4 regions of the Rhodococcoides sp. S146-33 genome follow, and region 2 is predicted to be linked to each of the others. Evidence: predicted binding sites of a transcription regulator. Region 2 holds the regulator's gene; each other region holds the start of a gene.
What was found. The regulator LexA, encoded in region 2, represses DNA repair genes until DNA is damaged. The targets are predictions, from matches to a motif close to CGAACANNTGTTCG.
Positions count from the first base shown of each region.

Region 1: the regulator LexA is predicted to act here: its motif matches at 2,841-2,854, upstream of AC5WEY_RS11210 (DUF222 domain-containing protein).
Region 3: the regulator LexA is predicted to act here: its motif matches at 4,007-4,020, upstream of AC5WEY_RS20070 (HNH endonuclease signature motif containing protein).
Region 4: the regulator LexA is predicted to act here: its motif matches at 2,757-2,770, upstream of cofD (2-phospho-L-lactate transferase).

Region 1 is NZ_JCAJWY010000002.1:581,476-586,796, forward strand. It holds gene AC5WEY_RS11205 (HAMP domain-containing protein) at 1-259, opposite strand, end outside; gene AC5WEY_RS11210 (DUF222 domain-containing protein) at 424-2,811, opposite strand; gene AC5WEY_RS11215 (DUF6764 family protein) at 3,568-4,122, opposite strand; gene AC5WEY_RS11220 (tRNA (cytidine(34)-2'-O)-methyltransferase) at 4,727-5,191, opposite strand; gene AC5WEY_RS11225 (pentapeptide repeat-containing protein) at 5,225-5,321, shown strand, end outside.
Region 2 is NZ_JCAJWY010000002.1:1,098,859-1,104,179, reverse strand. It holds gene hrpA (ATP-dependent RNA helicase HrpA) at 1-469, shown strand, start outside; gene nrdR (transcriptional regulator NrdR) at 481-945, opposite strand; gene AC5WEY_RS13715 (hypothetical protein) at 1,047-1,442, opposite strand; gene lexA (transcriptional repressor LexA) at 1,822-2,499, shown strand; gene AC5WEY_RS13705 (acyl-CoA dehydrogenase family protein) at 2,570-3,712, opposite strand; gene AC5WEY_RS13700 (uracil-xanthine permease family protein) at 3,866-5,137, opposite strand; gene ptsP (phosphoenolpyruvate--protein phosphotransferase) at 5,158-5,321, opposite strand, start outside.
Region 3 is NZ_JCAJWY010000005.1:88,180-93,500, reverse strand. It holds gene AC5WEY_RS20080 (AMP-binding protein) at 1-785, opposite strand, end outside; gene AC5WEY_RS20075 (biotin transporter BioY) at 782-1,333, opposite strand; gene AC5WEY_RS20070 (HNH endonuclease signature motif containing protein) at 1,488-3,803, opposite strand; gene AC5WEY_RS20065 (GNAT family N-acetyltransferase) at 4,089-4,391, shown strand; gene AC5WEY_RS20060 (CPBP family intramembrane glutamic endopeptidase) at 4,381-5,321, opposite strand, start outside.
Region 4 is NZ_JCAJWY010000002.1:701,727-707,047, forward strand. It holds gene AC5WEY_RS11775 (NUDIX hydrolase) at 1-38, opposite strand, end outside; gene AC5WEY_RS11780 (coenzyme F420-0:L-glutamate ligase) at 145-1,497, opposite strand; gene cofD (2-phospho-L-lactate transferase) at 1,521-2,495, opposite strand; gene AC5WEY_RS11790 (WhiB family transcriptional regulator) at 3,213-3,446, shown strand; gene AC5WEY_RS11795 (metallopeptidase family protein) at 3,483-3,968, opposite strand; gene AC5WEY_RS11800 (DUF3499 domain-containing protein) at 4,041-4,448, shown strand; gene AC5WEY_RS11805 (phosphomannomutase/phosphoglucomutase) at 4,633-5,321, shown strand, end outside.

The sequences.
Region 1 (5,321 bases), 520 kb from region 2:
GTGCGACTTTCGCTGTGGAATCTTCGGTCGCAAAACCGAACAGGTAGGGCGAAGCGCCCGACGCTGCACTGGCCATCAGGGCGTCGCTGTTTCGCCCGACGCGGTCGATGACCTGCGAACGAAGGGCCTGTTCCGCGACGAGATAGATCGCCAGAGCACTCACCGCTACGGCGAGCGCCGCCACACTCATCGTCAGCACTCGTATCCGGCCGTGCAACGACAGCGCCCTCGGGCGAGCGGTTGCACGTGAGTAGCTCATCTCTCGAGTATGCAGGTCGACGGATGATGACGATTTCGCAGGCCGCGCAGATCCACCCGGTGTGCGGCCAAGGTCGACATTCGTTCGTGTTCGGCCCTTCCCTCCGCTACCGATACTGCCGAGCACCGGAAGCTGGATCTGATGCCGTTCCAGAGGGTCACTGATCAGAATGGCGGGGCTTCGGTGTCTTCGGCTGTTGGTTCTGCTTCCTGCTCGTGGTTGTCCGGTTGCTGGGGGTAGGCGATGATGCCGGATCGTCTGGGTTTGGTGGGGATGTGTGGGCGCAGGTCGTTGTCGAGGATGGGGACGGCTGTGCCGTTGGCGGGCAGTGTGATTCGGGTGGTCTTCGAGGTGGAGGTCCAGAGGATCGCGCCGCCCGGGAGCATGACGGCGCTCCAGTAGCCGGCGGTTTTGACGGTGTGGTGGAACTCGCAGAGACATTGCAGGTTGTTGACCGTCGTCCAGCCGCCGCCCAGTGGGTCGGCGTGATCGAACGGGATCAAGTGATCGAGTTGGCAGCGGTCTGCTGGACGCTGGCAGCCGGGGAAGCGGCAGTGGCGGTCGCGGAGCCGAACGGCGGCGGTGGTCAGGGCATCGGGTCGGTAGATCAGGGCCCGGTCGGTCAGTGGATCCCGTGCGACGGACGTGCCGAGGGTGGGGTCGGCCGCGATCGCTGCTTCGAGAGCAGCGGCGAGGGAGGCGTTGCCGAGGTAAATACCTGAGGGTGTGCGGGCTGCGGGCGTGTGGCCTACTGCGTGGATCGTCCTGTCGTCGCGCGGGCCTGCGATGGGCATGTCGAGGGCAGAGCTGTGCCGTGTGCCCTTGCCGACGGGTGTGTGGGTACAGAACAGCGCTGCAGCGGAGGCCAGAGATTCCAGGCGATGCGGGTGCCGGTCGTCGCTGGCGGCTGCGGCTGCGGGTGCCGGGTCTGTTCCTGATGCCGGGCCTGTTGGTGGTGCCGGGCCTGTTTCTGGTGCCAGGCCCTCAGCTGGTGTCTGGCCGGAGGCTGCGGGGCCGGATGGTGTTGCAGACGAACGTGATTGCGCACAGCTCGATGCGATATCAGGTGCCGGCGATGCCTGTTCCGGAGACAATCCTGAAGCCGGCGCGGTTTCCGAGGGAACAGCTGCCTCGGGGTCGGTGGCCGACGGTGCGTCCGCCTGCGGGTCGGTCACCGGTGTCCCTGCACGTGTCGCTGCGTTCTTCCGGACAGGCTCGGCGGCATCAGTTTCGGGAATTGCCGACGGATCGGTCGCAGGTACGGGTGTGGACTCGTCGTCCTCCTCGGACCCGGCAGTCTCGTCGACCTCGCCGGTCTTCTCGTTCTCCTCAGGCCCGCCAGTCTCGCCCATCTCGTCTGCCGGCGTCTCTGGTGCCGGAGTGTTTTCCGGCGCACGTTCAGATGCGGGTGCACTGGCCGAAGTCGGTGAGGTCGAGGGACCAGCCTTCGCCTCCGAATCCGTCGCCGACCCGCCTTCCACATCATCAGCAGCATCTGCCGAGTCTGCGTCTGCGTTCACGTCGGTGTCTGCGTGCGTGTCTGTGTCCTCATCCGTCACCGTTCCCGCAGCGGATCCCGCATCGGATCCCGTTGCCGTCCCTGCTTTCTCGCCGCCGCTGCGTCGTTCCCATTCCCCGGTCTCCGGGTTCTGCACCGCCAGGCCGAGCTTCTCCGCGAGAGTGACCGCCTCGGTGAGCAGGACCTGCCATTGACTGTTACGCGCCAACTCTCGTGCGAGATCCGGGTCGATCGAACCGTGACCGGCCAGATACGCAGGGTTCGCAAGCAACCCGATGAGGGTGGCGATGTCGACGGTGACCATCGTCAACGGCACCCGACGATCCGGCAACGCTGCATCTTTTCTCGGGCAGTCCTCGCGTTGGCACAGGCATGCCAGTCGGGGTTCGCCGTGCATCCTCGCCATGAACGCATCACACAACCGGTCCTGCTTGCCGCGAGGATCTTTCGGACAGAGCGTGTCGGCCATCTCCTCGAGCAGCTGCCACGCCGCCGCGGCCTCGGGTGCAGTCAATTCCGCTCGGATCCGCGCCAACTCACCGGCCGGGTTGTAGGAGATGTGCCTGAATCGTTTCGCGAACTCGCGTAGTGCTGCCGCTTCCTCCGGGGCGACTCGCAGCAAGATGTCCCAGATTTCCGTCTCGAGTGGACCGGGCGAATTGCGGCGGGCGGATTCGACGATCTCGTCCTCGACCATGCGCACGATCTCGTCGGAGAGGTTGTCGAGGATCCGGCACACCGTCCGCACTCGCGGAAGATCGATCTCCCCGGCCTCGAATGCTGTCCGTACCAGGGGTAGTCGCGTGTGCAGGGCAACACCGACGGAGATGTACGATTCGGCGACCGTCGCCGAGCAGCCCAACGCGGCCGCCATCTCGGTGCGCCCGTACCGGCTGTAATGCTTGAACTTGGAATCGTGGGTGATCCAGGTCCGATGAACGTCGTAGCAGGCGGCGATCTTGCGGAACGCATGCTGGTTTTCTGCCTGCGCAGCGGCGGTCAACGCCTCCAACGACACGATCGGTACAGCCATCCCCATTCACCCCCCGGTGACCCGAAACAAGAACGCATGTTCGAACAAGATGAACAGTAACCCGGGGCACCGACAGAAACGGATAAAGCCAACGAGGAGTTGATTCGCCCTGTTCAGGGGGATGACCGACGGTGTCGCCTCGCTCGTTCCACCGTTGACCTGTGCTACGCCGCTTCCAATGCCGGACCCAACCCGTCGCCGAGTTCGGTGAGGCGGTCGGAGCTCTCGGCTTCTTCGAGAAGTACTCGAGCGTCGACGACTTACGGCGAAACCTGGCGGCTGCAACGCTGGTGCTGGCGAGATGTTGTCCGTACGTCGCCCGAGTTCGAGGGAGTCGAGAGGCCCATCGGGAAGTCTCCGCAGGAGGCGCGGGTTTCATCGCAGTTCCCAGAGATCGACCACGACCATCGTCGATCGGCGGGGGTGCATTTCCACGGTCGAAAGGTGGTCCCGGTCGGGTGCGAGCCCATTGCCGCCCATAAGCGTGCAGAGAAATGGGCCCTACTCGACTTAATTCGCCACTTCGAGGACGCATTGCCGACTCGAGGAACATGATCGAGGGCACGATCGTCGTCACTCTGCTGGAACGTCGAAACCTCGACGCGGTGGCCGCTCATACCGCACACGGTGCGTCTTCCACAGTCTCTGAGTTCGCTGCGACTGTGTTGTCAGCACGCGTCGGCGGAGCCGATCACCTCAAGCCTTGGCTTCGGGTAACCGGCTCCGTTCGACGACCGGGGATCGAGTCCCCGAAGATCAGCTACCGAGGACGCAGAACTGACCGCTGGAAAGATTCAGCGCCAGAGAGAGCGGTCCGACGCAATCGACACCCCGGCCCTCGGAGGTGGCACCGGAGCCCCACCCGGCGACGGCGAGAGTGGTCTGGCCGGCGTCGGCCCACGAGTGTGCGATGCCTCCACCCAGTGCGAAGGCGTAGGCCGTACCCGCGTTCTTGCTCGCTCCGAGTGCGACGCCGAATCCGTTGGCAAATGTGGCCGTCGATCCGGGACCGTCGTTGACGCTGACCGCGGTACCGCTGTCAGCGGCACCGGCGGTGGCCCGGCCGGTGCCCTCCGAAGTGGCACCGCAACTCGCGGTGCCGTCGACCTGGATGTCGTTGGCCGAGGGCGGAGACACGCAGTTGACTGGGGCGGCCGACGCGGTGGCGGTGCCCATCAGCGCTGCGGCGGTCATTCCTGAACCGAGAGCGAATATTGCTGCGGTACGGGCAATTCGGTTACCGAACCGACTCGACGATCGCGTGGTGGAGGAGTAGGAAGAAGAACGGCGGGGCTGGGAAACAGAGAACAACAGAAAGCTCCTTCACGAACGAAACGGGTCGATGCGGCACACCGTACCCCGCTCGAGTCCTTCACGGCAGCATGCTGCCGAGGTTTGTATAACGGTGCCGCTGGCATCCGGGAATGAATCGTCGCGGAAGTGAGGTTTCCGGACCCTGGCCAAAGCTGTTTGCACCGCCGATCGAGCGCCGAAGGCAGTGTTCCGGCCAGCGGTGAATAAGTCGAATCCAATTCTCTTACTTGCTATTTAGATATTCGGATCAGTCCTGTCCGTCGTGTCGGGCTGGGCTTGGAGCGCTGCCCGGGCGTGTGCACCGACGCCCGTCCATCGCCAGGAAATCGTTACCGACAGCTGTCGACCGGCACTGGGCGCGGGCACGTCGAACACCGCCGATCCCATAGAGGCAGGATCGACGATATCGAGCTCTGAGGGGAGCCGTCGCGGTTCGGTGTCACAGCAGAAGTGTCCGGCCATTTGTCGACGCTCACAATTGATTTCGCGTAACAGAACGGGGCGGCCCGGCCGAAGCCAGGTACGTGGTGAATCGGTCCGTTGTGCTGCAGATGTCATGAAACGCACGCTAGGGCTTCGAGCGCACTCGAACGCAACCCCGTCAGACGCTGCCCTCGTACCCGTGTTGCCGCCATGCCTCGTACATCGTCACCGCCGCTGCGTTGGCGAGGTTGAGTGATCGACGGCCGGGAATCATCGGTATGCGAAGGCGGTCGCTCACGTGTGGGTCGTCGAGAACCTCGTCGGGGAGTCCTGTGGGTTCCGGACCGAAGAGGAGAACATCGCCGGGCTCGTACGCGACGTCGGAGTAGGAGCGTGTGGCGTGGGCGGTGTAGGCGAACACTCGCGTCGGTGCCAGAGCCGACCAGGCCGACGGCAAGTCTCGGTGCACGGTGACGGACGCCAGATCGTGGTAGTCCAAGCCGGCACGTTTGAGCTTCGGCTCGGACATGTCGAAACCGAGCGGACCCACCAGGTGCAGTTCGCATCCGGTGCCGGCGACCAGGCGAATTGCGTTGCCGGTGTTCTGGGGGATTCGGGGCTCGAAGAACATCAGTCGAAACACCCGGTTCACTCTGCCACCACGAACCGAGGGAGTATGGGGCAGGTGGACGACGAGCAGATCATCGGTGAAGATTTTTCCGACTCTCGACTGGACGGGCAGGAGTGGAACGGCAGGCAGTTCGTCCGGTGCA
Region 2 (5,321 bases):
CAATGCCGAGGTGCCACAGCGCACCGCCGCGGTGCTGGCCCTGGTGCGTCCCGTGCTGACGGCAGCTCTCGCGCTGTCGGCGCAGCTACAGGTGTCCTCGGGTGAGCCCGCCGACGATGTTCGGGAACAGCTCGACGGCTTGATCTTTCGCGGGTTCGTCACCGAATTCGGTTCACGCAGGCTGGCAGACCTGCCGCGATACCTCGCTGCGGCGACCAAGAGGTTGGCCACACTTCCGAGCAGCGCAGGCCGTGATGCGGCCGCGATGGACGTACTCGACCGCGTCTACGCCTCGTATGGGCGGCTGCTGGATTCGCTTCCGGAGGGCCGAAAGAACAGCGCTGGCGTGCAGGAGCTGTTCTGGATGATCGAAGAATTGCGGGTAGGGCTGTTCGCGCAAGGAATTCGGACTGCGTATCCGGTCTCGGAGAAACGCATCGAGAAGGCAATCGCGGATGAGGCCCGCTGAAGGTCGAACCGTCAGTCGATGTCCGCAGATTCGCGGTGCTTGCGCAGTTCGTGGATTTCTTTCTCGAAATCCTCGGCCGAACTGAACGAGCGATACACGGACGCAAATCGCAGATACGCGACCTCGTCGAGGTCGCGTAGCGGACCGAGAATGGCCAACCCCACCTCGTTACTGGGAATTTCGGCGGAGCCGGCGGCACGAATGGCGTCTTCCACCTGCTGAGCCAAGAGATTCAGCGCGTCGTTGTCGACATCTCTGCCCTGGCAGGCCCTGCGCACTCCTTTGACGACTTTTTCACGGCTGAACGGTTCGGTCACTCCGCTCCGCTTCACGACTGCGAGCACGGCGGCCTCGACGGTGGTGAATCGCCGACCGCATTCCGGGCAGGAGCGACGACGCCGAATTGCCTGCCCCTCGTCCATCTCACGCGAATCGACCACGCGTGAGTCGGGATGCCTGCAGAACGGGCAATGCATGAAGGAGCCTCCGTCGTAGCCGATGCGCCGACATCGAACATGCGTGTCGGAGCAATCAGTCGAGGATACTCAGTCATCGGCGTGTGCGATGGGGCCGGTGGTCATCTGCCGGGCGCGTACTCGACCACGGCACCGTCGTGAACCTCGACGACGCCTGCGGGCTGCACCCCAGCGCCGGGCGCATCGGCTCGTAGGTTCGCGATGCCGATCAGGCCACCGGCAACGACGACGGCTGCGAGCACCCACAGCACCAGCGATCGCAGCCGGACCGGCTGACCGGCGAAGTGCGCCGAGGTCTCGTCGAAGTCGCGATCGGCTGCCTCGCGGTCGGTGACATCGGTCCAGGACGACTCCAGAACCGGCAGGCACGGAGTCGTGTACGCACCGCGCATCGCGATGGAGCTCCGCAACGCAGGACGAGCACGGCGACGACGTTCGACGACAGTGGACCGGCTACGGACACCTGCGGTGGTGGGGCGATCGGTGATGATGGTCATCGGAACCTCGTCTTCGCTCGTTGGATCGATTGTTCGATCAGGCGTTCGATGGACGCTTGTTCGAAGTTCTATCACGAGCCTCCGACAAAGTCTGCAGAAAACGCGACACGAGTCGAACAGATGTTTGATTCAACAGCTGATACACGCTAGATTCGTGTCAGAAACCACACGCCACACGAGTCGACACCATCAACTCCAGTCCGCGCAGACCGAACCACGCAGACCGGATCCAGGACACCAGCAGGAGGCCGACAGCATGAAGGACCAGACCTCGACGAGGTCGACCACGGGTTCCAAGACGACCGGTTCCAAGGCGACCACGTCCGTGCCTACGAAGGCCGCCGCAGGGAAGCCTGCCGCGGAACCGACGCCCAAGGCCATGGAAGTCGGCACCGACATCAGCGCCGGCCTGACGGAGCGACAGCGAAAGGTGCTCGAGGTCATCCGAGCTTCGGTGACCGAGCGCGGCTACCCGCCCAGCATTCGTGAGATCGGTGATGCCGTCGGCCTGACGTCGACGTCGTCCGTTGCCCATCAGTTGCGCACTCTGGAGCGAAAAGGATTCCTGCGGCGCGACGCCAACCGCCCTCGCGCGGTCGACGTCCGCGGACTCGACGAGGTACAGGCCGATCAGGCTGCTGCCGCGGTCGACGGATCGTCCGAGGAACAGGATCGCTTGCCGACGCCGACGTTCGTGCCGGTTCTGGGACGAATTGCCGCCGGTGGACCGATCCTGGCCGAGGAAGCCGTCGAGGACGTGTTTCCGCTCCCCCGCGAGCTGGTCGGTCAGGGTTCGCTGTTCCTGCTCAAGGTCGTGGGCGAGTCGATGATCGATGCAGCCATCTGTGACGGCGACTGGGTGGTGGTTCGTCAGCAATCCGTGGCAGACAACGGAGACATCGTGGCGGCGATGATCGACGGTGAAGCGACCGTCAAGACGTTCAAGCGGTCGAAGGGCGAGGTGTGGCTGCTGCCGCACAACCCGCTGTTCGAGCCGATTCCGGGAAACAACGCTGCCATCCTCGGCAAGGTCGTCACCGTGATGCGCAAGCTGTAGAGAACAGCACCGAAACGCGAAGGGCCGCAGCACAGTGTGCTGCGGCCCTCGTGCTTTTCGGATCAGCGGATCATAGATTCAATCCGCGGCCGATGATCTCTTTCATGATTTCGGTCGTGCCACCGTAGATGGTCTGCACCCGAGAATCCATGTAGGCCTTGGCGATCGGATATTCCTTCATGTAGCCGTAGCCGCCGTGCAACTGCAGGCACCGGTCGATCAGCTTGACCTGGTTCTCGGTGGTCCACCATTTCGCCATGGCGGCTTCCTGCACGGTCAACTTGCCATCGTTGAGCAGTTCGATGAACTTGTCGACCATGATGCGGGTGGCGGTGGTTTCGGTGGCCAACTCCGCCAACACGAAGCGGGTGTTCTGGAACTTGCCGATCGACTTACCGAAGGCCTTGCGATCTCGGCAGTACTGGATGGTCATGTCCAGGGCCGATTCCATGGCCGCGGCGGCGACAACAGCGATCGAGAGCCGTTCCTGCGGAAGATTCTGCATGAGGTAGATGAAGCCCATGCCTTCTTCACCGAGCAGATTGGCTGCGGGCACGCGAACGTCCGTGAAGCTGAGTTCGGCGGTGTCCTGGGCCTTCATCCCGATCTTGTCGAGATTGCGGCCGCGCTCGAAACCTGGCATGTCGCGCTCCACGACCAGCAGGCTGAAGCCCTGGGCACCCTTCTCGGGGTCGGTGCACGCCACGACGATGATCAGATCGGCGTTGATTCCGTTAGTAATGAACGTTTTCGATCCGTTCAGTACCCAGTCGTCGCCGTCGCGAACGGCCTTGGTCTTGATGCCCTGCAGGTCGCTTCCGGTGCCCGGCTCGGTCATGGCAATCGCGGTGATCAGCTCACCCGAGCAGAATCCGGGGAGCCAGCGCTGCTTCTGTTCGTCGTTCGCCAACTCGATGAAGTACGGCGCGACGACGTCGTTGTGCAGGGTGAAGCCGATGCCGCTGTAGCCGCCGCGGGTGGTTTCCTCGGTGACGATTGCGTTGTAGCGGAAGTCCTTGACGCCACCGCCACCGAACTCCTCCGGTGCGGCCGTTCCGAGGAAGCCCTGCTTGCCGGCCTCGACCCAGACGCCGCGGTCGACGATGTTCTGCTCTTCCCACTTCGCGTGATTGGGGGCTACGTGCTGTTCGAGAAACTTCCGGTACGACTCCCGGAACAGTTCGTGCTCGGGCTCGAAAAGTGTGCGTTCCACGCAGATCTCCTTGTTCGGTGCGCACCGTCGTCGACCGCGAGAAAGGGGTGTCACAGCGCGGTCGTCGGTGCGACTGACGTCACCGTTCAAGACTACTTTCGCGGTGCACCGGGGGTCGATGACCAAAACGTGCGCGATCCGTGACCGCCCCCGCTACGTCCGCCGAGACGCGGTACTTTTCGCGAGCGCCGAAACGATCGGATAACCGACCAGAATGCCGAGCGAACCCCACGCGATTCCGCCGAGTTCGACCGAACCGACCGACAGCGTGAGGTCGCCGATACCCGCGACCAGTGCCGCGGCAACGACGATCAGGTTGACCGGATCGGCGAAGTCCACCTTGGCGTCGGTCCAGATGCGAACGCCCAGCAGCCCGATGAGTCCGTACAGAACCAGTGTTGCCCCGCCGATGACCCCGTCGGGAACGGTGAAGATGAGGGCACCGAACTTGGGCGAGAACGCGAGCACTATCGCGGTGAAGGCCGCGACCCAGTACGCGGCCGTGGAGTAGACGCGGGTGGCGGCCATGACCCCGATGTTCTCCGCGTACGTGGTGGTACCCGAGCCGCCGGCAGCACCGGCCAGGGTGGTCGCCAACCCGTCGGCAATCAGCGCGTCACCGGCGACGTCGTCGAGGTTCTTGCCGGTCATCGCCGCGACTGCTTTGACGTGTCCGACGTTCTCGGCCACGAGGACGATGACTACGGGCAACGCCACCAGGATCACCGACAGCTCGAACGACGGTCCACGAAACTCGGGCAAGCCGATCCAGCTCGCGGCGCTCAAGGCATCCAGGCGTAGTTGCGAAATTCCCCCGGTGACGGCCGCGAAGACCCAGCCGACCACGACGCCGAGCAGAATCCCGAGCCGGCCCAGCAGTCCGGGTCCCACGGCTGTGGCCAGCAGAATGGCAACCAGCGTCACGGCAGCGATCAAGGGCTGCGCCTCGAACGACGTCGTTGCGGCCGGGGCCAGATTGAGTCCGATCAACACGACCACTGCGCCGGTCACCACCGGCGGCATCGCGGCGTCCAGAACTCGCCGACCGGCGAACTTGACCACGAAGCCGATGGCCGCAAGCACGACACCGACACACAGCACGGCGCCGAGTTGCGCGGCCGGGCCGTTGGCCTGGGTGGCACCGAGTGGAGCCAGGAATGCGAAGGACGACCCCAGGTAGCTGGGCACGCGGCCTCTGGTGATGACGAGAAACAGCACCGTTCCGATGCCCGAGAACAACAGCGTCGTGGAGACCGGGAAGCCGGTGATCGTCGGAACGAGCAGCGTTGCACCGAACATGGCGACGACGTGCTGCATCCCGATACCGATGGTGCGCGGCCACGACAGCCGCTCGTCCGGTGCCACCACCGCCCCGGCCTCGACGGTTCTTCCGTTTCCGTGCAGCGTCCAACCCAGATTTCTCATGATGGGAAAAGACTATTGCGTCAGCCGAGGATCGCGCTCACTGCCTCTCGGGCGGCGGCAGTGCTGTCGGTCTTCAAGGCAGCCGCAGCTGCGGCCTTGCACTGATCGAGCGTCACCGTGGCCAGCTTGGAACCCACGTGCGCGACGGCCGCCGACGCAGCAGACAGAGAGGTGATGCCGAGTC
Region 3 (5,321 bases), on a different contig from region 2:
CCGACACCGAACCAGCCGGCGGCACTCAGCGCGGAGTACGGCGAACGCACGACGAGGTAACCACCGTCGGTACGTGCTTCGACGCCACGGAGCAGCTGCAGCGACGCCTGTTCGCGTACTACCCGTGCCGCCACCAGCGAGAGCTCCGCTGAGCCGTAGTACTCGATCAGCCTGATTTCCGCCGCCGAGATCGTCTGTGCAGCAGCATCATCGAGTCCGGCCCCGGCCGCGACGGCAACCCGCGCACGAGGCATTCGGCGAAGGACATCACGGAGGACCGCAGGCACCGCGTGCACAGCCGTGGCGTCGGCCGGATTGTCGGTGACGCAGGCCCCCAACCACAGTGCATGCACCGCGGCGAACAAGTGCATCGTCGCGTGCAGTGGTCCGGTGATCAGCACTGTGTCAGTCGGTCGGATACCGGAGATGTCGGTGAACTCGGGAAAGCTGTCGACCCACGACGCGGCGGTGCGGGCGAGCGGCTTGGGGCGTCCGGTGGAGCCGGACGTCGCGACCAGTAGAAAAGCGTCGGGATTCGGGTGTTCGGTGCGGTCTGGCCTGGTAGCCGGATCTTCGACGCGCACCGCACGTCCCTGCCGCGCAGCCGCGAAAACGCAGATCAGCGCCTCGGGTAGCTCGAGCGCTGAGGCGTCGTGCGGGTGGGCGTCTCGTGCTGGGAGGTGTGGCCATTGCTCGACGGCTGCGTCGAGGTCGGCGTAGGTGAAGGTGCGACCACGCCACACTATGGCAGGCACCGCGCCTCGACCTCCCAGCTCGAGAGTCACGCCTTGATCAGGCCCGGGTATGCGCGGTGCACGCTCTTGGCGACGACGGTCGCGACGACGACCTTGGCGATGTCACCGGGCAGGAACGGGCCGTTGGACGTGATTGCGGCCAGGACGCCGACGTCGGTGCGCAGGATCAGACCGATGATCCCGAAGACGTAGACGACCACTATGCCGCCGACGGCGTTGATCGCCAGACCGAGCGCGATCGAGTACTTCGGCAGGATGCGGGCCGTGAGCCAGCCGATCAGCAGCGCCGCCGGGATCCAACCGATGAGGTAACCGACGGTGGGCCCGGCCATCGCCGACAGACCGGTACGTCCACCTGCCAGCAGGGGGAGGCCGATCATGGTCAGCGCGAGAAATACCAGGACCGCAGCAGTGCCTTTCCTGGCACCGAGGATCGCTCCGGACAGGATGATGCCGAGGGTCTGCAGGGTGATGGGGACGCCGGAGAAGCCGACCGTGATCGATCCCGGCAGGCCGAGAGCAGCGATGAGCGCTGCGAACACCGCGATCTGCGCCATATCCCGGGCGGAGACGTTCATTCGGCTGACCTTACGGCTCGGCGGGCGGGTACTGCTGTCGACATCTGACACGGGTGGCTCCTCGAGGAGTGGGGCGGTCACCTGCCCCAGAGACTTGAACGGCGTTCAAGGTAGCAGGTGTGCGGTTCTGACCACACTCTGGACGGTCTATTTTTCAGAAGGGCGCAGGATCGTATCTGCTCCGATCGAGCCGGATGCGCGCGTGCACGACGCGACAGTGCTCGCGGTACGCACGTCTCATCTCTGCCAGTTCTTTCCTCTCAGTGTCCGAAGACGCAGAACGAAAGTCCGCGAGTGTCGGCGGTACAGAGCCGCTGAACTCGAGCTCCCATCTGGTGGGTTCGAGCGGGGACGGCGCATTGTCGGCCGATTTCTTTCGGCGACGGCGGCGTCGGGGAGAGCACGTGGTCGAGAACTCCGGCAACGTGACCGCGCGTAGACCCACAGAGTTCGACCACAGAATGGCCCCTCCGGCGAGCATCACCGCCGACCACGCTTTCGAGGTCTTCGCCTGATGATGGAAGACGCACACCGGTTGAAGATTGGTCACGATCGTCCACCCGCCGCGCCTCGGATCGTCTTTGTCGAACGGAACCAGATGATCGATCTGGCACCGGGCCGACGGCACGTCGCAGTGGGGGAACGTGCACGTGCGATAGGCCGTCCGCACGAAGGCAGCGACGCGCGCGCTCGGCCGATAGGTCACCGCGGCTCGCGACGGAACACCTTGTCCGCCATGACCGTCGGGGAAAATGCCGCGCGCACGCTCGGGCTGTTCGGCAATCCACCCGAGCCAACGTGCGACAAGCCCATCCCGGACAGACTCCTCCCCCAGAATCTGATCGGCAGGCGGACAATCTTGGGCACATGTGCCGCGCACCGGCGGAAGCTGAGCGGCACTGCGCACCCGGCCGATACCCAGCACTGTGCGCAGCAAACAAAAGCCGGGTGGAGACTGACCGGCCGGGTCGTCAGGGTCTTCGGGATCGTCCCGATTGATCGGGTCAGCGCAACGGTTCGAGCCCTTCATCGCGGGACCGCGACCGTCATCTGGGTCGTCGCCTCCGGTGGAACCACCGCCTCCATCGCCGGGACCGCCGGGCCCATAGTCGTCAGAACTGCCGGGTCCATCGTTGCCAGGCCCATCGTCGTCAGAACCGCCGGGTCCATCGCCGTGGGGACCGTTGTCGTCAGGACCGTTATCGTCAGGATCATCGGGACCCTCGTCGTCAGGATCTTCAGGACCTTCGTCGTCAAGACCGTTGTCGTCAGGATCATCGCCGTCCGGATCGGCGTCGTCAGGATCATCGCCGTCCGGATCGGCGTCGTCAGGATTGTTGTTGTCGTCCGGATCGTCGCCGTTCGGGCTGCCGTCGACCCGGGTGTCGTAGTTCGGGGCGTCGTCGTCCGGATCGCCGTCGTTCGATTTGTTGTCGTTCGGGTTCTTGCGCGTTGGACTGCGCGGCTCGTGCCTGTCCTGCTCGTGCCTGCCTTGCTTGGGCTTGTCTTGCTCGGGCTTCAGCATGTCGACCAACTCGGTCAGCATTGCCTGCCACTTCGCGTCGGCGGCGACGATGCGCGCCACCTCGGGATCGATGGGAGTTCCGTCCGCCAAGGTCGCAGGTTCCGTGGACAGCCCCAGCAGAGTCTCCACCGCCACCACGATCTGCAGGAGGTGCCCGCGCCGAGGAGGGAGATCATCGGCGGCACCGGCAACCGGGCAATCGTCATTGAGATCGCACTGACAGACCAGCGAGTGCTCACCGTGCAGTAATGCCATCAGTCCGGCGGCCCGCAGCATCCCCGTCGACCGCGGATCGTCCTTGCAGACCGTACCGACGATCTCGACAATGAGCGCATCGGCTTCGGCCGATTCCAGATCCGTGATCTTCGCGATGAGCGTCGAAATACCGCCAGGACCGGTTCGGTCGATCCGCACTCCGACTTCCTCGGATTTCGCGGTCTCGCGAGCCTGCGCAGCGCCGTCCGGATCTGCCTTCATCCACAACCGCCAGATTCGGTTCCGCAAGGCTTGCGGGCGCATTCGGCCGCCTGCAGCGCAGACCTCGTATTCGATTTTCGAGATGGTCTCGTCACTGGCCCGATGCAACACCGACGTGATGGTGACCACCGTCGACCAGTCGAAGCTTCCGGTCACGAAACGCAAGGCGGTCAACGGCATTCGATGTAGGCGTTCCGCGACGTCGTGCACCACCGATGCATCGCGACGCGTGCCGGTCATCGTCACGGCCAAATCACACAGCGCACCTCGGACCGTCTCACCCGGATCGCCATCGGCGGCCTCGGCGGCCTCGAGACGCATCTCGAGGACGTCGCAGTACGCGAGTAGGGTCCCTGCCCGGGCAAGGTTCTCGTTGACACGGCTCAGCGCAATGACATCGAGAAATCCCGCGATGCAGTCATCGACCGACGGCGTTTCCGCCGCTCCCCACCCCCCGGTATCGAACATGTATTCGATACTACGAGAGGGGTACGACAAGAAAATATCGCGCGCTTTCGACGGCAGGATCGGTGTAACGGAGCGGTGGTCAGCTACTCGATTCGTGACGTCCGGCCCGGTGATGAGGATGATTTCGGCACCGCACACGTGGCCATCTGAAAGGCGACGTATGCGGGGATGATGAACGACGCCAAGCTCGATGCGATGAGGCCCGAACACCGAATCGAACGGTGGTAGCAGATCATCGCCGGTCTCGACGACGCGTCTGCACGTGGGATCCGGACCCGGTGCGCTGTGGACGTCGCCAGTTCTCGCATCGTGGGCTTCGCCACCGGCGGCCCGCCGCGGGACGTAAAACCCCCGGCCGCAACGGAATTGTGGTCACTGAATGTTCTGCCCAGTCATCACGGCACTGGCGTCGCCACCGAACTAATGGTCGACGCAATCGGTCACCGAACAGGTTCTGCGTATCTCTGGGTCGCTGCAGGAAACGACCGCGCGATTGCGTTCTATCGCAAGCATCGGTTCGATACGGATGGCACCACCAGATTCGACTCGGACTGGGAATGCCGCGAAGCCCGAATGGTCAGGGCTTGACTGGCGGGTTGGTTCTGGGTGTGTCCGGGTCGAGCTTCTCGGGATTGAGCACGACCTCGGCCACCATCGGCGTTGTCTCGACGGTCGAATCGCCGTAGCGAACAGCCACCGTGTTCGGCAGAAACGCCTCCAGCGCCCTCGGGGTGAGCCACCACAGCAACGCGGTGAACAGGATCAGGATGTTGACCCACTGCATGATCGTTGCGGCGTTGTCGGACGGAATCACTCGATCGAACACCTGAACGTTCATCACCAGACCGTGCACTGCGATCAACACCCACAGCCGTCGGTAGCGATAGAAGACCCACACTGCCGCAGCACCCCAGCACACTGCCCACAGAAAACCGCCACCGCCGAAGTACAGGTAGAGCAAGCCCCGCATCGTGGCCGACAACGCCATGATGGCCCAGATCGGCAGCCTGCCCACGAGCAGCAACACCGGCAATGCCACCAGGATCGGCTCCTCGCGCAGACCTACCGCAAGCGCAGAAACGACTGCAAGCCAATCGGATTCGATCGAAGCCGGTACCGAGAAGCTGAAGCGGAGCACATCCATCCGGGACAGCATGAGCAGCAGGGCGGACGCAGCACCGATTGCGGCACACCAGGTAATCGCCGCCTCGAGCGCAGTACCGCGACGCATCGGCCATACCGCCGGCAATGTACGACGACGAACGAAGTACACCGAAGCGATTGCCGCGGTCCCTACTGCCACTTGAATCAGACCCACAGCAAGGTCCGTCCATTGATCCGACAGCGTGAGTACGGGAGCAGGAGCATTGGGCTCGCGGAAACGCCACAGCGCACCCACCAGAGAGATGAAGTAGAGGACGCCCCAACCGGCCACCAAGCACAGAACCATCACTGCAGTGCCGACTGCGGTCAGGCCACGCCGACGCGAGTGAGCCACGAAGCCCGCATCGAGACTGC
Region 4 (5,321 bases), 400 kb from region 2:
AGACATGCATCGAGGTTGCTGTGCAGGAACGCCAGCATGGTGTGGCGGAGCGATTCGTCGTTCGAATCCGACGGTGCCCAGCGGTCGAGTGACGCTCGGACCGAATTCCACAGAGTCGAATGAGGCGGCGTCGACGCTGACACGTCAGAGCTCCAGCAACGACGACCCGGGGAGCACCGGATCTCGAACCGTCGACGGCTCGCTGGGGTGCCCTATTGCAATGGCTCCCATGGCTTTCCAATCTGCACGCAGTCCGAGTTCGGCGCGCACGGTATCGGCGGCGAAAATGGTCGAGCCGATCCAGCAGCTGCCCAGTTCGCGGACCGCCAGAGCGACCAGCAGACCCTGGACGGCGGCACCGACCGCCACGGTGAACATCGTGTCCTCCGCGGCTCGACGCCTCTCGTCGGGGTACGAATGCGCGCCGTCGGGCACACAGAACGGAACGATGATTTCCGGTGCGTCGAACAGAATGTCGCCGCGGCTCAGTCGCGCAGCGATCCGGTCCTCGCCGAGGCCGTCGGCGGTCAGGTCGGCGCGCCACTGCTCGCGCATCGTCTCGAGGAGCCGACGCCGCAGCGCCGGGGTTCTGACCCACACGAATCTCACCGGTCGGGTGTGGTGCGGGGCAGGGGCGGTGAGGGCGTCGGCGACCGATGCGCGAACGAGTTCGGGATCGACCGAGTCCGAGGAGAACGAGCGCACCGACCGTCTCAGCAGCAGAGCCTCCTTGCGGCCGCGATCGAGCGCTTCGGCGGTGCCGAGCCAGAACAGGTCGTCTTCGCCGCCGCGCAGGAGAGCGGCCGCAGTGGAACCGTCGTCGACCGGTGCCAAGCCGCGTACGACAGCGATCGGGACACCGCCCAGCTTGCCCTTCACCAGATCGCCTGCGGCCGCGAGCTCGTCTGCGATCGCAACCTCGGTCACCACGAGCTCGTTGCCCTGACCGTCTTCGGCCCCGGCGTAGGCGTGCAGAACCGGCAGGCCCGCAGCGCCGATGGCGGCGTCGGTCTGGCCGATTCGCCACGCCCGCCCCATGGTGTCCGTGACCACCACGGCCACCGTCACTCCCAGTAGGTCGCCGAGAGCCGCGCGCAGGGCTGCGGCACTGGCATCGGGGTCCTCGGGCAGCAAGGCCAGTTCGCCGCCGTCGACGTTGGAGCCGTCGATGCCCGACGCGGCCTGCACGATGCCCAGCCGATTTTCGGTGATGAGGGTTCGGCCCTTGCGCGCGACGATGCGCACCGCTTCCTGCTCCACCAGCAGCCTGCGGGCAGCGTCTCGCTCGTCCGCGTCGCGCGGAGCCTGCACCAACCGACCCTCGACCTTGGAGACGATCTTGCTGGTGACGATCAAGATGTCGCCGTCGCGCAACCATGGCGCTCGCTCGGCGATTGCCGACGCCAGGTCGTCACCCGGTCTGAATTCCGGGAGCCCGGTGATCGGCAGCATTTCGATCGAACCGCCCGGTGCATGATCGCTCGGTACCGGAGACATCGAACCGCTCTCGCCCGGATCGATCACAGGTCGAGTCCGGCCGCGAGCAGCGCGGTACGCGCCATCACCGCGGTGGTCTCGGGGTCGGTCATCAGCAACGGGACCGACTGCACGTCCACGCCGTCGACAACCGCGGAGTCGGTGGTGTGTACCAGCCACGCATCGAGAATTCCTGTCCCGCTTCGGCTTCCGTAGTGACGGCCGACCGCCTCTGCCGTGGTGTCGACACCGATGACGGACAGACACTCGTCGGCCATGCCGCGTAACGGCTTACCGTCGACGACGGGGGAGAGGCCGACCACCTTGGCCGCTGTGGTCCGGAGCGCCCCACGAATACCCGGCACCGCAAGGATCGCGCCGACACTCACCACTGGATTGGACGGTGCCAGGACGACCGCGTCGGCTTCGGTGATTGCGTCCACCACTCCTGGTGCCGGAGTTGCCTGTTCGGCACCGATGTTGGCAAAACTGTGGGTCGGAATCTGAGCTCGGTAACGAACCCACCACTCCTGGAAGTGAATTGCGCGTTGCTGTTCACCGCTCGGGTCGTCGGGATCGGTGACGACGACGTGGGTCTCCGACCGATCGTCGGTGACGGGCAGCAACCGGACGCCCGGTTGCCACCGGTTGCACAGAGCTTCGGTGACGGCCGACAAGGGAAAACCGGTGCGCAGCATGCGACTGCGAATCAGGTGGGTGGCGATGTCACGGTCTCCGAGTCCGAACCAGTCGGGATCGGCACCGTAGGCCGCGAGCTCGTCGCGAGCGTTCCAGGTCTCGGCGATACGGCCCCATCCGCGTTCGGTGTCGATTCCAGCACCGAGGGTGTACATGCACGTGTCGAGATCCGGGCAGATGCGGAGGCCGTGCATCCACACGTCGTCGCCTACATTGACCACCGCAGTTATCTCGTGCTCGGGGTTGTCGCCGAACAAGGATTTGAGACCCTGAAGGAACCGCGCGCCGCCGACGCCACCGACCAGAACAGTAACTTTCACAACGCACGAGCCTAGTGGGGTTGCAGCAGTGCCGGGCGAGCGCCCACCCGGTGCTGAGCCCGACGAGCGGACTGTGTGCAGGTGCCATAACAGACGCGACACGCACGGGACGGGCTCCGATTCGGGGAGACAGCCGATTTCGGGCATGGGATGGTATTGGATTTGCGCGATCGGCTTGACCGCGACACACCTGTGCGTGTCTAATCACAGGTATGTCATTCAGTGTTCGCAGCACGAGTTCGATTGCAGCGAACCTGGTTTCGAACACTCGTTCCCTTCCTGCTCGTCCTCGCGTGGACGTCGAGTAGAGGTCGAGAGTTGGACGAGCGCATGTGCGCTCGGACTCGCCAGTTCGACCGAATACCTGCGCGGGGCAAGGTATCCGAGCACACGAAGACCGAAAGTATCTGCGCTACCACAGGTGAGGAGGCGGAAGCGATGTATGACGAGCACGTGACACGTGATCAGCGGGGCGGACCCACTGCACACCTCAGCGCAGTCGACGACGCGCCGCAGACCGAGTCCGTCGACGGGGCAGATTCGAGCGTCACGTCCGACGCGGGTTCTGCGTACGTGGCGCGAACGATCGAGACGCACATCGAGACCGACACCGATATCGACAATGATGTCGAATCCGATGCCGACCTGATGCCGTTCGTTGCCGAGTCGGTTCCGCCGGCCAAGCCGTTCCTCAGTCTCGTTGCAGGTTTCGACGAGATGTTCGAGGAGATCGAGGATCAGTGGCAGGAGCGCGCACTGTGCGCGCAAACCGATCCAGAGGCCTTCTTCCCGGAGAAGGGTGGCTCGACCCGCGAGGCGAAGCGAATCTGTCTCGGCTGCGAGGTCAAGGACGAATGCCTCGAGTACGCACTCGCCAACGACGAGCGGTTCGGAATCTGGGGTGGGCTGTCGGAGCGGGAACGGCGTCGACTCAAGCGCGGTATCGGCTGAGCCCTGCGCAGTCATTCGGTTGTCCTCGGCCCGTAGTCATTCCGGGGCGCTGTTCGGATCCACCTCGTCCGGATCGATCCCGAGATACGTTGCTACTTGCTCCACCAGAACCTCGAACAACAGGTCTTCCAAATCTTCGGGGTGTTTTGCGCGACGTTCGAGCGGTCGCCGGAACAACACCACCCTGGCGCGTGTCGTCTCTCCGCGCTTGTCTATCCCGGCCGGCACCAACCGCGACAGCGGCACCGGACCTTCGGCCACGACTTCGGGTGGCCATGTCACGGACTCCGGGTCCAGCGCTCTGATCTTGGGCACGTCGTCGACGGCGATGTCCAGCTTCGAGAGCTTGTCGTGCCACCGATGATCGATTCGCGCGAACGCGTCGAGCACCAGTCGGTCGAACTTCTCCGCCCGTGAACGTCTGGCCGGCATGTCCTCGGGCATAACCGGTCCGCGGATGCCGCGGCCGTGCCGTGCCACGGACCGAGAGGTGATCCTGCGCGCGGAGGGGAATCGAGGCATGGGGGGAGGTTATCGCGCGCGTCCGGTGTGTCGGTCGTTCGGTCGGTTGCACCTACCGGATAGTCTGCACTCGTGAGATCACTGCGTGGCTGCTGCAGGCCTGGTTGCAACCGTTCTGCTGTCGCAACGCTCACATATGTCTACTCCGATTCCACCGCGGTCGTCGGGCCGCTGGCCACCGTGGACGAGCCTCATTCGTGGGATCTGTGCGAGATACACGCGTCGACGACCACCGCGCCGAAGGGCTGGGAGCTCGTACGGTACGAGGGCGGCTACTCGACGTCGACACCCGACGAGGACGACCTGACGGCACTGGCCGAGGCGGTGCGTGAGGCCGGCCGCGGCGATCGCGTCCGCTCCGAGGACCGTGAGATCGATCGGTCCGCGTCTCGTCCGTCCGACGGTGAACGTCGATCCGCCCCGGCCGTCCGGACCGGCAGGCGCGGCCACCTTCGAGTTCTTCCCGATCCCACGTCCTGAGCCACCGCGCGCACCGGTGTGGTGTAGCGACGTCCGACTGGCCGGTCCGACTGGCGTCTGGCAAGGTTTTCCAGCAGAACCGAAACGGTCGGTGCCGTTCTGCCGATACTGGTGCGGACGCACCGTCACACGCTCGACGACGCCGGTGTGCGGCGTCGCAAGAACGATAACCAGGAGAATCTTCGTGGCCCGAACCGCAGAGTCCGTCAACGCCGTCATCAAGGCCTACGACGTCCGTGGCGTCGTCGGTGAGCAGATCGACGAGGCGTTCGTGCGAGACGTCGGAGCCGCGTTCGCACGTCTCGTGCGCGACGAGGCTGGGGCCGCAAAGTCGGTCGTGATCGGCCACGACATGCGTGATTCGTCGCCCGCACTGTCCCGGGCCTTCGCCGATGGTGTCACCGCCCAGGGTCTCGACGTGGTGCACATCGGCCTGGCGTCCACCGATCAGCTGTACTTCGCCTCGGGCCTGCTCGAATGCCCGGGGGCGATGTTCACCGCCAGTCACAATCCGGCGAAGTACAACGGGATCAAGCTGTGCCGCGCAGGCGCGAAGCCGGTGGGGCAGGACACCGGTCTGGCCACCGTCAAGGCCGAACTGGTGGACGGGGTACCCGAGTTCGACGGCCCGGCCGGAACGGTGACCTCGCGCGACGTCCTCGACGAGTACGCGCAGTTCTTGCGAGACCTGGTCGATCTGTCGGGAATTCGCTCCATGAAGATCGCTGTGGACGCGGGCAACGGTATGGGCGGGCACACCGTCCCAGCAGTGTTCGGCCCGTTGCCGGTGACGATCGAGCCGTTGTTCTTCGAGCTGGACGGCAGCTTCCCCAACCACGAGGCCAATCCGCTCGATCCGGCGAATCTGGTGGA